Regions from separate parts of the Stenotrophomonas testudinis genome, predicted to be linked through region 3. Evidence: predicted binding sites of a transcription regulator. Region 3 holds the regulator's gene; each other region holds the start of a gene.
What was found. The regulator FliA, encoded in region 3, starts transcription of late flagellar genes. The targets are predictions, from matches to a motif close to TAAAGTTTNNCNNNCNNNGGCCGATAA.
Positions count from the first base shown of each region.

Region 1: NQ204_RS01590 (methyl-accepting chemotaxis protein) is a predicted target of FliA. The motif match lies at 2,259-2,285, and genes of this name have one in related genera.
Region 2: NQ204_RS12135 (methyl-accepting chemotaxis protein) is a predicted target of FliA. The motif match lies at 2,002-2,028, and genes of this name have one in related genera.

Region 1 is NZ_JAMOKY010000002.1:40,908-45,097, forward strand. It holds gene NQ204_RS01575 (EAL domain-containing protein) at 1-67, shown strand, start outside; gene NQ204_RS01580 (hypothetical protein) at 161-661, opposite strand; gene NQ204_RS01585 (hypothetical protein) at 729-941, opposite strand; gene NQ204_RS01590 (methyl-accepting chemotaxis protein) at 1,040-2,230, opposite strand; gene hflD (high frequency lysogenization protein HflD) at 2,384-2,998, opposite strand; gene mnmA (tRNA 2-thiouridine(34) synthase MnmA) at 2,995-4,137, opposite strand; gene NQ204_RS01605 (NUDIX hydrolase) at 4,134-4,190, opposite strand, start outside.
Region 2 is NZ_JAMOKY010000019.1:45,861-50,050, forward strand. It holds gene NQ204_RS12120 (PA2169 family four-helix-bundle protein) at 1-368, shown strand, start outside; gene NQ204_RS12125 (KGG domain-containing protein) at 464-781, opposite strand; gene NQ204_RS12130 (NAD-dependent epimerase/dehydratase family protein) at 1,015-1,893, shown strand; gene NQ204_RS12135 (methyl-accepting chemotaxis protein) at 2,152-4,190, shown strand, end outside.
Region 3 is NZ_JAMOKY010000054.1:619-4,808, reverse strand. It holds gene NQ204_RS18535 (chemotaxis protein CheA) at 1-1,024, opposite strand, end outside; gene NQ204_RS18530 (protein phosphatase CheZ) at 1,027-1,632, opposite strand; gene cheY (chemotaxis response regulator CheY) at 1,632-2,024, opposite strand; gene NQ204_RS18520 (RNA polymerase sigma factor FliA) at 2,082-2,825, opposite strand; gene NQ204_RS18515 (MinD/ParA family protein) at 2,822-3,709, opposite strand; partial or broken gene flhF (flagellar biosynthesis GTPase FlhF) at 3,696-4,190, opposite strand, start outside.

The sequences.
Region 1 (4,190 bases), on a different contig from region 3:
CCCGCGCGACCTGGCGCTGTGGCTGCGCCAGCAGCACGCCACCCCGGAAGTCGCCCTGGCCCGATAGCCCCGGTAGGTGCTGACCGTTGGTCGGCATCGATGCTCGCACTCGCGACCATCCACGCATGGCGTGGATCTACTGAGGGTCGATGAACCGTTGTCAGAACTCCGGCCGCAGCCGTGCCTGCACCGCCTCGACCACGTTGGCATAGCGCCGCCGCTGGATGCGATAGCCCACGTAGAAAATCAGCGGGCATACCAGCATCGGCCATGCCATCGGCCGCACCAGCATGATCGGTACCACCAGCAGGGTCAGGACCAGTGCGAACCAGCTGCAGCGGCCGATCACCCGTACCTCACGGCGCCGGCTGTCGATCACCAATTGACCGCGCATCAGCGGGAAGTAGCGCCCACCGAAGCCCGGCGCAAAGCTCTCGCGGAATGCCACGCTGCCATCGGGCAATGCTTGGAATGACAGACGCGCCCATTTCTCGATCGGCAGGTCGTGTTCCAGGCCGCCCAGCGAAAGGTGCTTGAGGTTGTCAGGTGACGCGGCAATGCGCTGGTTGAACAGTACGATGCCCGTGCGAAAGAAGAGCGGCACCCACGCAGAGAGCAACAGCAATTCGATCAGCATCAATGCGATCAGGGCGATGGCCATCGGTCTTCCATGAACGGGACCGGCGCATCATGCCATGGGCAACGGCCCATCCATGCACGGCGTGGAACTATAGCGAATCCCCGTCCAGCCCAAGATCCCAGGCCATCCCCAACAGTTCACCCGCAATCGCCGACGGGGCAGGGCGGGCATCGGCCAGCTGCCTGAGTTCCTCGATCTCCTCGCGTGCGACCGCCTCCAGCTGCTGCAGCTGTTCGCGCACGCTGGGGTTGCGCGGGCGTTCGTTGGGGTCGATCGGGGGCAGGGCGCGGATCAGGGTCATGGTGCGCGGGTCGGGGGCATCCAACGGCAGGTTACAGGCAAAGGCCCCGGAATGACCGGGGCCTTGCAGGCTGCCGGAGCAGGCAGCGGACATCAGGATCAGAACAGCTCGACCGTGCCGGCGCCCATGTTCTGCTGGGCTACCGGCTTGTGCGGCGGGCGCTCCCACTCGCTGCGCAGTTCGCGCAGTCGGCTGCCGGTGCGCTGCAGGGCGGTGGCGATCTCTTCGTCGAACACGCCACCGTTACGGTGCAGCAGTTCCTGCAGGGCCACGGCTTCGCGGTTGATCGCGGTCAGGCGGTCCAGGTGGGTGTGCACGCCGCCCAGGGCCTGGGTGGCGATGTCTTCGAACTGCAGGGCACGTACGGCCTCGGCCACGCTGCCGTCGATCGAACGGGCGCACTCGGACACTTCGCGCATGCCATCGCCCAGCGAGGCATTGATCTGGGCCACGTTGTCCAGCATCGCCGCCGCTTCCTGGCGCGCTTCGCGGGAACGGTCCATGTCACGCGAGGCCATGTGCGAGACCGTCTCGCGCACTTTGGCGATGGCGTCCTTGGAGCTGTGGGCCAGCTTGCGGATCTGTTCGTTGAAGGTGGTCGAGCGCTCGGACAGGTTGCGCACTTCGTCGGCCACCACCGCGAAGCCACGACCGGCTTCACCGGCACGGGCCGCTTCGATGGCCGCGTTCAGCGCCAGCAGGTTGGTCTGGTCGGCAATCGACTTGACGTCTTCCAGCAGGGCGAAGATGCCGTCCAGGTGCTGGGCCATCTGGTCGATGTGCTGCACGGTGGTGCTGCTCTGGCCGCTCACCTGTTCCAGCGCTTCCACCAGCTGTTCCATGCGGTGGTTGGCGTGCTGGGCGAAGCGGGCGACGTCGAGGCCGGCGTTGCCTTCGTCACCGGCGCGGTCGACGATGCGCGACAGGGCCTGGCTCTGCTGGCGCGACTTGCGGTTCATCGCATCGAAGCTGCCACCGAGGCTGGAGACGGCCTGGCGGATCAGGTCGCGGGCGCGTTCGACTTCGCCGCGCGAGCCGTCGATTTCGTTGCCGACGAAGTTGCGCAGTTCGGTCAGCAGCTGGTCCTGCTCGCGCAGGACACGGGCATGTTCCGGGGAACGCTGCACCTGGGCGCGGGTAGTCCACCACGCAAAGCCCAGCCAGCTCAGCGTCATCGTGGTCAGGATCGCCCAACGCAGGGCGGCCGGCCATTCGAAACCGATGGCGAAGGGGAGCAGCAGGGTCAAGGCCAGGGGGGCGGCCAGACGGATGAAAATGCGTGAGTACATGGACGTTCTCGGGAGGTGCACGGAGGATGTATCGGCCGTGCCCCCTTTCTCTTTAACGTCGATGTGGCTTCTGGATGCGCCGGATTTCCGACGCCTTGCTGCGTCAGGGGTCAGAGCCCTTTCCTTGCCGGAAAGGAATCCGACCCCGGCCCCTCAGGCCAGCTGCCGGTCCACGGCTTCGGTCATCGCCTTGCGGCTGAGCAGGAAGTCCCAGTAGCTGCCGCCCAGCTGCCGCCAGAGCACGGCCGCACGCACGGCGGCCAGCAGCAGCGCGCGGATCTCGGCCACCACCCCGGCCTGGCCCAGGTAGTGCGGGTTGCCCTGCACCATGACGCGCGGCTTGAGGTGGCTGATGGTGTCGGCATAAAGGCCGCCCAGGCTGGCCAGCACGTCCGGGTGGCCGCTGTCGCCCAGCTCGGCGGCCTGGCGCTGGGCACGCTCGATGCCCGAGGCGACCTTGTTCACGGTGGCACCGTCCTGCACGAACCGCCGCTCCAGCTGCAGCACCGACAGGGCCAGCTTGGGCAGGATCGGGTCCTGGCCCTGGTTGCGGAAGTAGTTGTGCAGCAGGCGCAGGCCGGATTTCAGCGCGTGGCGGTCTCCAAAGACCTCCTGCGGGGAGGCGGCATCGATGCGGAACACGCTGTCCACCGCGGTACGTACCGCCGCGGCGTCGGAATGGCCGGTATCGGCGATACGGCGTACCTGCTGCAGGGCCTGGGCAATGCCGGCCAGGGCCAGGACGCGGTCGTCGACAGTGAAACTCATGCAGCGATTACCTCAAAAGGAGAAGGGGTGGTGCGCAGGCGCTGTTCCAGCGGCGCATCGGTGGCGGCGATCACCGCGCCGCCCAGGCAGACATCGCCGTCATACAGCACCAGCGACTGGCCAGGGGTCACGGCGCGCTGCGGGCGGGCGAAGGTCACCTGCACGCTGCCGTCGTCCAGCACCTCGACCGTACACGGCTCGTCCGGCTGCCGGTAGCGGGTCTGGGCGGTGCACTCGAAGCGGCGGGCCGGTGGGGCCCCGGCAATCCAGTGCGCGGTTTCCGAGCGCAGGCGGTCGGACAGCATCCACTTGCTGTCCCGGTCCTGGTCCACGTACAGCACGTTGCTGGCCACATCCTTGCCGACCACGTACCACGGCGCCGCCGGGCGGCCGCGCACGCCGCCGATGTTCAGGCCCTCGCGCTGGCCCAGGGTGAAATAGAACACGCCCGGGTGCTCGGCGATGACGCTGCCGTCGGCCGGGTCGAGGATCTGGCCGGTCCTGGCCGGCAGGTAGCGGCCGAGGAACTCGCGGAAGTCCCGCTCGCCGATGAAGCAGATGCCGGTCGAATCCTTCTTGGCATGGGTCGGCAGGCTGACGTCGCGGGCGATCCGGCGCAGGTCGCTCTTTTCCAGGTCGCCAATCGGGAACAGGGTGGCGGCCAGTTGTTCCTGCCCCAGCTGGTGCAGGAAGTAGCTCTGGTCCTTGGAGCGGTCTGCGCCGCGCAGCAGCAGCCACTGCTGGCCGCGCTGGGCGACCCGCGCGTAGTGGCCGGTAGCGATGCGCTCGGCCCCCAGCTCGCGGGCAGCGTCCAGGAAATGCTTGAACTTCACTTCGCGGTTGCACAGCACGTCCGGGTTGGGCGTGCGGCCGGCGGCGTACTCGGCCAGGAAGTGCTCGAACACGCCCTGCCAGTACTCGCTGGAAAAATCGCGGAAGTGGAACGGGATGCCGAGCAGGCCGCAGACGGCCACCGCGTCGCGGCGGTCATCCTCGGCACGGCAGTCGCCGCTGCCATCGTCGGCCCAGTTCTGCATGAACAGGCCGGCCACGGCCTCGCCCTGCTGCACCAGGCGCCAGGCGGCCACGGACGAATCCACGCCGCCGGACACGCCGACCATCACCCGTGGGCTGCTCATGCGACCTCCTGGACCAGGGAAAGCGGATGGCGCTGGCCGGCCAGGTAGTCGGC
Region 2 (4,190 bases), on a different contig from region 3:
CCACCAAGGTGAAGGACACCGAGCTGTCCGCGCTGTTCGTGCGCATCGCCGGCGTCAAGGCGCGCATCGTGTCTTCGCTGAGCAGCGCCGTCGTGGCCACCGGCGGCAAGCCGGCTGAGCACGGCACCATGGTCGGCTCTATGCAGCAGTTCTACGGCAAGGTGCGCGCCGCCTTCGGCGATACCAACTACGGCTACGTGGCCGAGCTGGAAGAATCCGAAGACCGCCTGCTGGCCGCGTTCAAGGACGTGCTCAACGACAACGAGCTGCCGCCGGCCGTGCGCCAGGAAGTGACCGCGTGGCTGCCGGAAGTGCAGGACTGCCACCGCGTGATGCGCGACCGCAAGCATGCGATGAAGGCGGCCTGATGCCAGCTTCGGCTGAGTGATCGCTGCAGTGCAAGGCCCCGCCATTGGCGGGGCCTTGTCGTTATTGGCCCGGATGGACTGGCCCAGACGAGGGGTCAGCCCTGTTGCGGGTAGGGCGACGCCGGTGCGGCAGGTGCCTGCGGTTCGTCCTGCATCTGTTGCTGCTGCTGGCGCTGCGCATTGGCATGCCGCGCATGCCCGCCCTCGCGGCCGATCGCCGCCATGTGCTGGCGGTTGCGGCTGATCGCTTCGCCGCCCTTGCGGCCGGCGACGCGTGCTTCGGCGGAATTGAATTCATGCGCGTTGCCCGATGCGTGGGCCGCGCGGCCGCCCTTGGCGGCGATGGCGCGCTGCTTTTCTTCATCCATCGAGGCGAAGCCGCGATTCTGTGTGCCGTGGGGTGCGTTGGCCATGCTGTGTCTCCTGTGCGGAAGGGACGCCGCCAGCTTCGACGACCGGTCCCATGCTGCACAGCCCACGGTAATGGCAGGTGCATGTTCGCGGCGCCGCTTTCACGCTGGCCATGCACGCGCTTGACGCTTCGCTATCGCGTCACGCAGGTGAACAGGCTTTTCCCGCGCCCGTGCACGAGCCTAGAATCGAGGGATCCCGGTAGCTCCCGGGCGCTGTCGAGCGAATGGATTCAATGAAGATCCTGTTGACCGGAAGTTCCGGGCGGATCGGGCGCGCGATCTTCGGTGCGCTGGCCGCAGAGCACGACGTGGTGGGGTTGGACCGCATGCCCTTCAACACCACCCGCATCATTGCCGATGTCACCGACCGCCATGCGCTGGAGCGTGCCGTGCGGGGTGTGGATGCGGTGATCCACACTGCGGCCCTGCACGCGCCGCACGTCGGCCTGGTGCCTGATGCGGTGTTCGAGCAGATCAACGTGGACGCGACCGCGCAGCTGCTGCAGCTGGCCCGTCAGGCCGGTGCGCGCCGCTTCGTGCTGACAAGCACCACGGCGCTGTATGGCCACGCGGTGGTGGCCGGTGGCTGCCGCTGGATCGACGAAACGACCGAACCGCTGCCACGCACCATCTACCATCGCACCAAGCTGCAGGCCGAAGCATTGGCCGAGCAGGCGGCGGGGCAAGGCTTCGAGGTGCGCGTGCTGCGCATGGCGCGCTGCTTCCCCGAGTCGCCCGAGCGCATGGCCATGTTCCGCCTGCACCGTGGCATCGATGCGCGCGACGTGGCCAGTGCCCACGCGGTGCTGCTGGTGGATGAGGGCGGGCCGTTCCAGCGCTACATCGCCTGCGCGGCCAGTCCATTCCAGCGCAGCGACTGCCTGGAGCTGGCCGCCAACCCGCGGCAGGTGCTGGCCCGCCGGGTACCGCAGCTGCTGGTCGAGTTCGACCGCCGCGGCTGGCCGCTGCCGCTCAGCATCGACCGCGTGTACGACAGCAGCCGGCTGCGCCAGGCGCTGGGCTGGCAACCGCGCTTCGGCCCGGAAGGCGTGCTGCAGCAGTACGCCGTGGGCAGCATCGAGGTACTGCCGCGCATGCTGCCGCTTTTGTAGAGTCGAGCCATGCTCGACTGCGCCGCCTCTGTAGAGTCGAGCCATGCTTGACTGCTCTTCGTCCGACGCCATGGCTGAGCGCGTTCAGGTTCGAGCAGGTGGTTTTCCTCAATCCGGCCCACCTGCTGCCGCTAACCCGATGCGTGCCTCGCCACCGTGGGTTTCGATCCGCAGCTGGCAGGCGGCCGCGCGAGGGATCGCGCACCTGCGCGGTGCCGTCGTGGTGCCGGTTGTCCTGAACTGCCTGCGGACCTGTCCATGCCTTCTTCCCGCTCTGCCGCTGCCCGTCGCCCGGGCAGCATCGCCCACAAGCTGATGCTGGGCACTGCTTCGATCGCGCTGCTCTGCTTCGGCATCACCGCCTTCCTCATCTACCGCCAGGCCAGTGCCAGCCTGGTCAACGCCTCGCGCCTGACCATGGGCAGTGAAGCCGTCGCCGAAGCGCGCAAGGTGTCTGCCGATCTGGGCACGGCCTTCGCCAGCAACGATGCGATGGTGGAAACCGTGCTGGCACAGCGTGCCCGCGGCGATGCCCCGGACCGTGCCGCGCTGGCCGCGGTCATCGGCGAGCAGCTGCAGGCGCACCCGGAGTGGGTGGGCAAGAGCACCATGTGGGAGGCCAATGCCTTCGACGGCAAGGATGCGGACTTCGTGGACAGCGAAGCGCACGATGCCACCGGCCGCTACATGAGTTACTGGGCCTGGCAGGACGGCAAGCCGCAGCAGTCGCCGATGACTGCCTACACCGATCTTCCCGACGGCTCGGGTGACTGGTACATGGGGCCCAGCCGCGACAAGCTGCCCAAGGTCAGCGAGCCCTATTCCTATGCCATCGGCGGCCAGCAGGTGCTGATGAGCACGCTGAGCACACCGATCGTGGAGAACGGCACCTTCCTCGGTGTGTTCACCGTCGATTTCTCGCTGGCGGCACTGCAGAAGCACCTGGCCACGCTGACCCCGATGGGAGCCGGCCGGGTCGAACTGCTTTCGCCCAAGGGCGTAGTGCTGGCGGCGGCCAATGCTGCCGAGATCGGCAAGCGGCGTACCGATGCGGCCACCCAGAAGATGCTGGCGCAGATCGCCGAGGGTAGGACCTTCGAGGCGTTCGAGCCCGATGCCGAAGGCAACGTGCGCCTGTACGTGCCGATGCAGGTCGGCGATGCACCGCAGCACTTCGCGCTGGGCGTGGTCGTGCCGCACGCGGTGATCGTCGCCGAAGCCCGGCAGCTGCTGTGGCTGACGCTGCTGGTCGGCGTGATTGCCGCGCTCACCCTCAGCGCCGGCGTCTACGTGCTGTTGCGTGGCCTGGCCATCCGTCCGCTGGCGCAGGCCGTGCGCATCGCCAGCGACGTGGCGGCCGGCAAGCTGGACACCGCACTGCCGCCGCGCGGCAACGATGAAGTGGGTCGCCTGCTGGAGGCGATGCAGGGCATGCGCGGCACGCTGCAGGCAGTGATGGCGGCGCAGGCGGACATGGCGCAGCGCCATGACGAAGGCCAGATCAGCTACCGCATGGATGCCAGTGCCTTCCCGGGCGAGTACGGCCGCATGGTGGCCGACAGCAACCAGCTGGTGGCGTCGAGCAACGCGGTCACCCAGCGCCTGGTGGAGGTGATGCAGCGCTACGCAGTGGGCGACCTCAGCGTGGACATGGAGGCCCTGCCGGGCGAGAAGGCCGTCTTCACCGCGGCCATGGCCACCACCAAGGCCAACCTGGGGGCCATCAACGAACAGATCCAGCAGCTGGCCGCCGCGGCGGCAGCGGGTGACTTCGCGGTGCGCGGCGATGCGGAGCGCTTCGAGCATGACTTCCGCCGCATGGTCGAAACGCTCAACACCATGATGCAGGTGAGCGACCACAACCTCGCCGCGCTCTCCACGCTGCTGCGCGCGATTGCCGCAGGTGACCTCAGCACACGCATGCACGGTGATTTCCACGGCGTGTTCGCGGTGATGCGCGACGATGCCAACAGCACGGTGCAGCAGCTGACCCAGATCGTCGGTCAGATCCAGCAGTCGGCGGCAAGCATCCGCCTGGCGGCCGGCGAGATCGCCTCGGGCAACAGCGACCTGTCGCGCCGCACCGAACAGCAGGCGGCCAACCTGGAAGAGACGGCGGCATCGATGGAGGAACTGACCTCCACCGTGCGCCAGAACGCCGAGCATGCGCAGCAGGCCAACAGCCTGGCGGCATCGGCGGCCGGTGTGGCCAGCGAAGGCGGGCAGGTGGTCGGCCAGGTGGTGCAGACCATGGAGCAGATCGAGAACTCCTCGCAGCGCATCGCCGAGATCATCTC
Region 3 (4,190 bases):
CGGCCAGCGCTTCGACCAGGTTGCGGTCCAGTTCGGTCTCGGCGCCGATCAGCTCCAGGTCCACTTCCTTCTGCAGCGAACGCGCGACGTCGCGGGCCACCTTCGGGAAGCGCGAGAACACCTTGCCGACCGGCTGCATGCGGGTGCGCATGACCGCCGACTGCAGGCGCGCGGTGGCGATGTCCAGCGTCGACACGGCGCGGTCCAGCTCTTCGTCGCGCAGGCGGGTGCGCAGGGTCTTGAGCCGGTTCCGTGACAGTACCAGTTCGCCGATCAGGTTGACGATGGCGTCCAAGCGCTTGGTATCCACGCGCACGGTGTGTTCCGCTTCGGCCACCGGCTTGTTCGCCGCCGGCTTGGCCGCCGCACGCGGCGCAGGTGCCGGTGCCGGCGGTGCCGCGACCGGTACCGCAGCCACCGGCTTGGCGCCGGGCACGGCACCGCCATGCAGCTGGTCGAGCAGGGCTTCGAACTCGTCTTCGCTGATCAGGCCGTCGTCGGCCTTCTTCGGCGGTGCGACCGCAGTCGGGGCGTTGCCGCCGTGCAGCTGGTCGAGCAGCGCTTCGAACTCGTCGTCGGTGATCAGGTCGCCGCCGGCAGCAGCCGGCGCGGCCGCCGTGGCGGCGCCCGTGGAGGGGCTCGCACCACCGTGCACGTCGAACTGGGCGATCAGTTCCGGCGGCGCATAGCCGGGTTCAGTGCCGGACGACACCGCGTCGAGCATCGACTGCAGGTAGTCCAGCGACTGCTGGGCGGCATCGAAGTGATGGGCCTGCAGCACGGCTTGGCCGGCACGCGCGGCGCCCAGCGCTTCTTCCGCCGCATGGCACAGCTCGACCATGGCGGTGATGCCGAGGAAGCCGGCGCCACCCTTCAGCGTGTGGTAACCACGGAAGACCGCATTGAGCTGGTCGTTGTCCTGCGGTGCCTGTTCCAGCGACACCAGCTGTTCGCCCAGGCGATCCAGGATTTCCTGGGCCTCGATGATGAAATCGGCAGTGATGTCGTCGGCAACCGCGCTCATGCTTACAGCCCCAGATCCGACAGCAGGTCGTCGGCGTCGTTCTGCGAGACCGCGTGGCGGTCCAGTCCCTTCAGTGCCGGCCCGGCTAGTTCCGGGTCGGTGCGATGCTGTTCCGGCGGCAGGCCGAGCGCGCCGAAGCCTTCGTGCACGCGGCGGACGATGCCGACCACGCGACGGATGATCTGCCCGGTCAGGTCCTGGTAGCTCTGGGTAAGGGCGATCTCGGTCAGGTTGTGGCGGATGCGCTCAAGCTGTTCGCCCTGGCCCGGCTGCAGGCCATCTGCACGCAGCTGTTCGGTCAGGGCGCGGCATTCCTCGGCCAGGTCCAGGGTGCGGTGGGTGGCCTGTTCGGTCATCGCCACCACGTGGTCCAGGCGTGCGCAGGCATCGTCCAGCTCGCCGGCCTCGTCGGGCACGGTCGGCAGTTCGCCCAGTGCCTGGCCCAGCTCGCGGGCCAGCCGTGAAAGGCCGCTCATCATCGGCTGGGTGCGCGCGGCCACCAGGCTGTCGATGCGCTGGCGCCAGGCGGTCTCGTCACCCGACTCCAATGCATCCAGGGCCTCCTGCAGGCGCAGGGCGAGGGCGCTTCTGTCGACCTGGGCGTCCATCAGGCGCTCGCTGCCAGGCGTTCGAAGATCTTGCCGAGCTTCTCTTCCAGGGTCTGCGCGGTAAATGGCTTGATGATGTAGCCGTTGACGCCGCTCTGGGCCGCTTCGATGATCTGCTCACGCTTGGCTTCGGCGGTCACCATCAGCACTGGCAACGTCTTCAGCTTGGCATCGGCGCGGATCGCCTTGAGCAGCTCGATGCCGGTCATCACCGGCATGTTCCAGTCGGTGACCACGAAATCGAACGGCTGGCTCTGCAGCAACGACAGCGCGGCATGTCCGTCCTCGGCTTCTGCGGTGTTGGTGAAGCCCAGATCGCCCAGCAGGTTCTTGACGATGCGACGCATGGTCGAGAAATCGTCAACGATCAGGATGCGCATGTTCTTGTTCAAAGCAGAGTTCCTTTGTTGTTCACTGCGGGCGGCCGGGGGCAGCCGCCTCGCGCATGTTCATTGCTCGAGGCCGGCGTCGGCCGCCTCGAAGACCTTCAGCCTGCCGCGCAGTCGCAGCACGGCCTGGCCGTGGATCTGGCAGACCCGCGACTCGCTAACGCCTAGCACCGCGCCGATCTCCTTCAGGTTCAGCTCCTGCTCGTAGTAGAGCGACAGCACGAGCTGTTCGCGCTCGGGCAGGTGGCCGATCGCCTTGCCCAGCTCGCGGCCGAATTCGCCGCGTTCCAGCACCTGCTGCGGCGTCGGGCCGCCCTGGGCGACCGTGTCCAGCTCGCCCTGGTCCTCGATGCGCGATTCCAGGCTCAGCACCTGGCCACGCGAGGCGTCTTCCATCAGGCGCAGGTACTCGGGCAGGGGCATGTCCATCGCCGCGGCCACTTCGGTGGCGCTGGCGGCGCGGCCGCTGCTCTGCTCCAGCCGGCGGATGGTGGCGGCGGCGTCGCGGGCACGGCGGTGCACCGAGCGCGGCACCCAGTCGCCACGGCGGATCTCGTCGATCATCGAGCCACGGATGCGGATCGAGGCGTAGGTCTCGAACGAGGCGCCCTGATCGGCGTCATAGCTGCGCGAGGCTTCGATCAAGCCCATCATGCCGGCCTGGATCAGGTCGTCCACCTCGACGCTGGCCGGCAGGCGTGCGGCCAGGTGGTGAGCGATGCGCCGCACCAGATCGGAGTGCTGGGCGATGACGTCGGTCGCGCTGGCGCGCTGGACTTCCTTGTACTGGGCTGCACCTTTCATACGGTCACCCCACGCTGCTTGAGGATGCGTTCGAGGAAGAACTCGACGCCGCCACGCGGTTCGGTCGGCGCCTGCCAGCGGGCGGTACGGCGGGCGATCTCGGTGATCGCCAGCGCGGCCGGGCTGGACGGGTAGGCTTTGACCACCGGCTGCTGGCGCTGCACCGACAGGCGCAGCCAGTCATCCTGCGGCACGCAGCCCAGGTAGTTCAGCGAGACATCGGCGAGGAACTTCTCGCAGACGCGGGTCAGCTTTTCATACAGCACGCGGCCCTCGTTGGGGTCGCGCACCATGTTGGCCACCACCTGGATGCGGTCCACGCCACGTTCGCGCGAGAGCACCTTGATCAGCGCATAGGCGTCGGTGATCGAGGCCGGCTCATCACAGACCACCACCACGGTGTCCTGCGCGGCCTGGCAGAAGGTCAGCACGCCGTCGGTGATGCCAGCGGCTGTGTCCACCACCATGATGTCCAGATCACGTTCCAGCTCGGAGAACACGTTGACCAGGCCGACGTGCTCGGCCGGGGCCAGTTCGGCCATGTGCCGGCGGCCCGAGGCGGCCGGGACCACCAGGACCCCGTTGGGGCCCTCGATGATCACCTCGTCCAGGCTGCAGCGGCCGGCCACCAGGTCGGCCAGGGTGAACTTGGGGTTCAGGCCGAGGATGACGTCGATGTTGGCCAGCCCCAGGTCGGCGTCCAGCAGCAGGGTGCGTTTGCCCATGCCCGCCAGCGCCACGGCGAGGTTGGCCGATACGTTCGTTTTGCCCACGCCGCCCTTGCCGCCGCTCACTGCGATGGTGCGGACAGGGCCGAGCGGCGCGCTGCGGGTCGCCGACAGCGGGAAGGTATTGGTCAGCTTGGCGTACTCACGCGACGGCATGGTTCAACTCCGGGTTGCAGGGCATATCGGCCGCTCGGCGCAAATCTTCAAGGCGAAGTACGAGATTGGCTGCACTGGCCCGGTGCAGGTCCTCCGGGACGTCCTGTCCATCGGTCACCCAGGTGATCGGCAGGGCGTGGTCGACGGCCACCGAGAGGGCGTTGCCGAAGCGGCCGGTCTCGTCCAGCTTGCTCAGCACCAGGCCCTGCAGGTTGGCCGCGCCGAAGCGGCGGACGACCTCGTCCATGTCACCGAAGCTGGTGTTGGCCGGCAGCACCAGCAGGGTGCGCACCTGGCGGGCGGCCCGCAGCCACTGCAGCTGGGCGGCCAGGGCACGGTCGCGCGGGCCCAGGCCGGCGGTGTCGATCAGCACCAGCTTGTAGTCCTGCAGGCGCTCCAGCAGCTGGTCCAGGTCGGTGCCGCTGTTGGCCTCGTGGACGGCGATGCCGAGCTGGCGGCCGTAGCCGTACAGCTGCTCGCG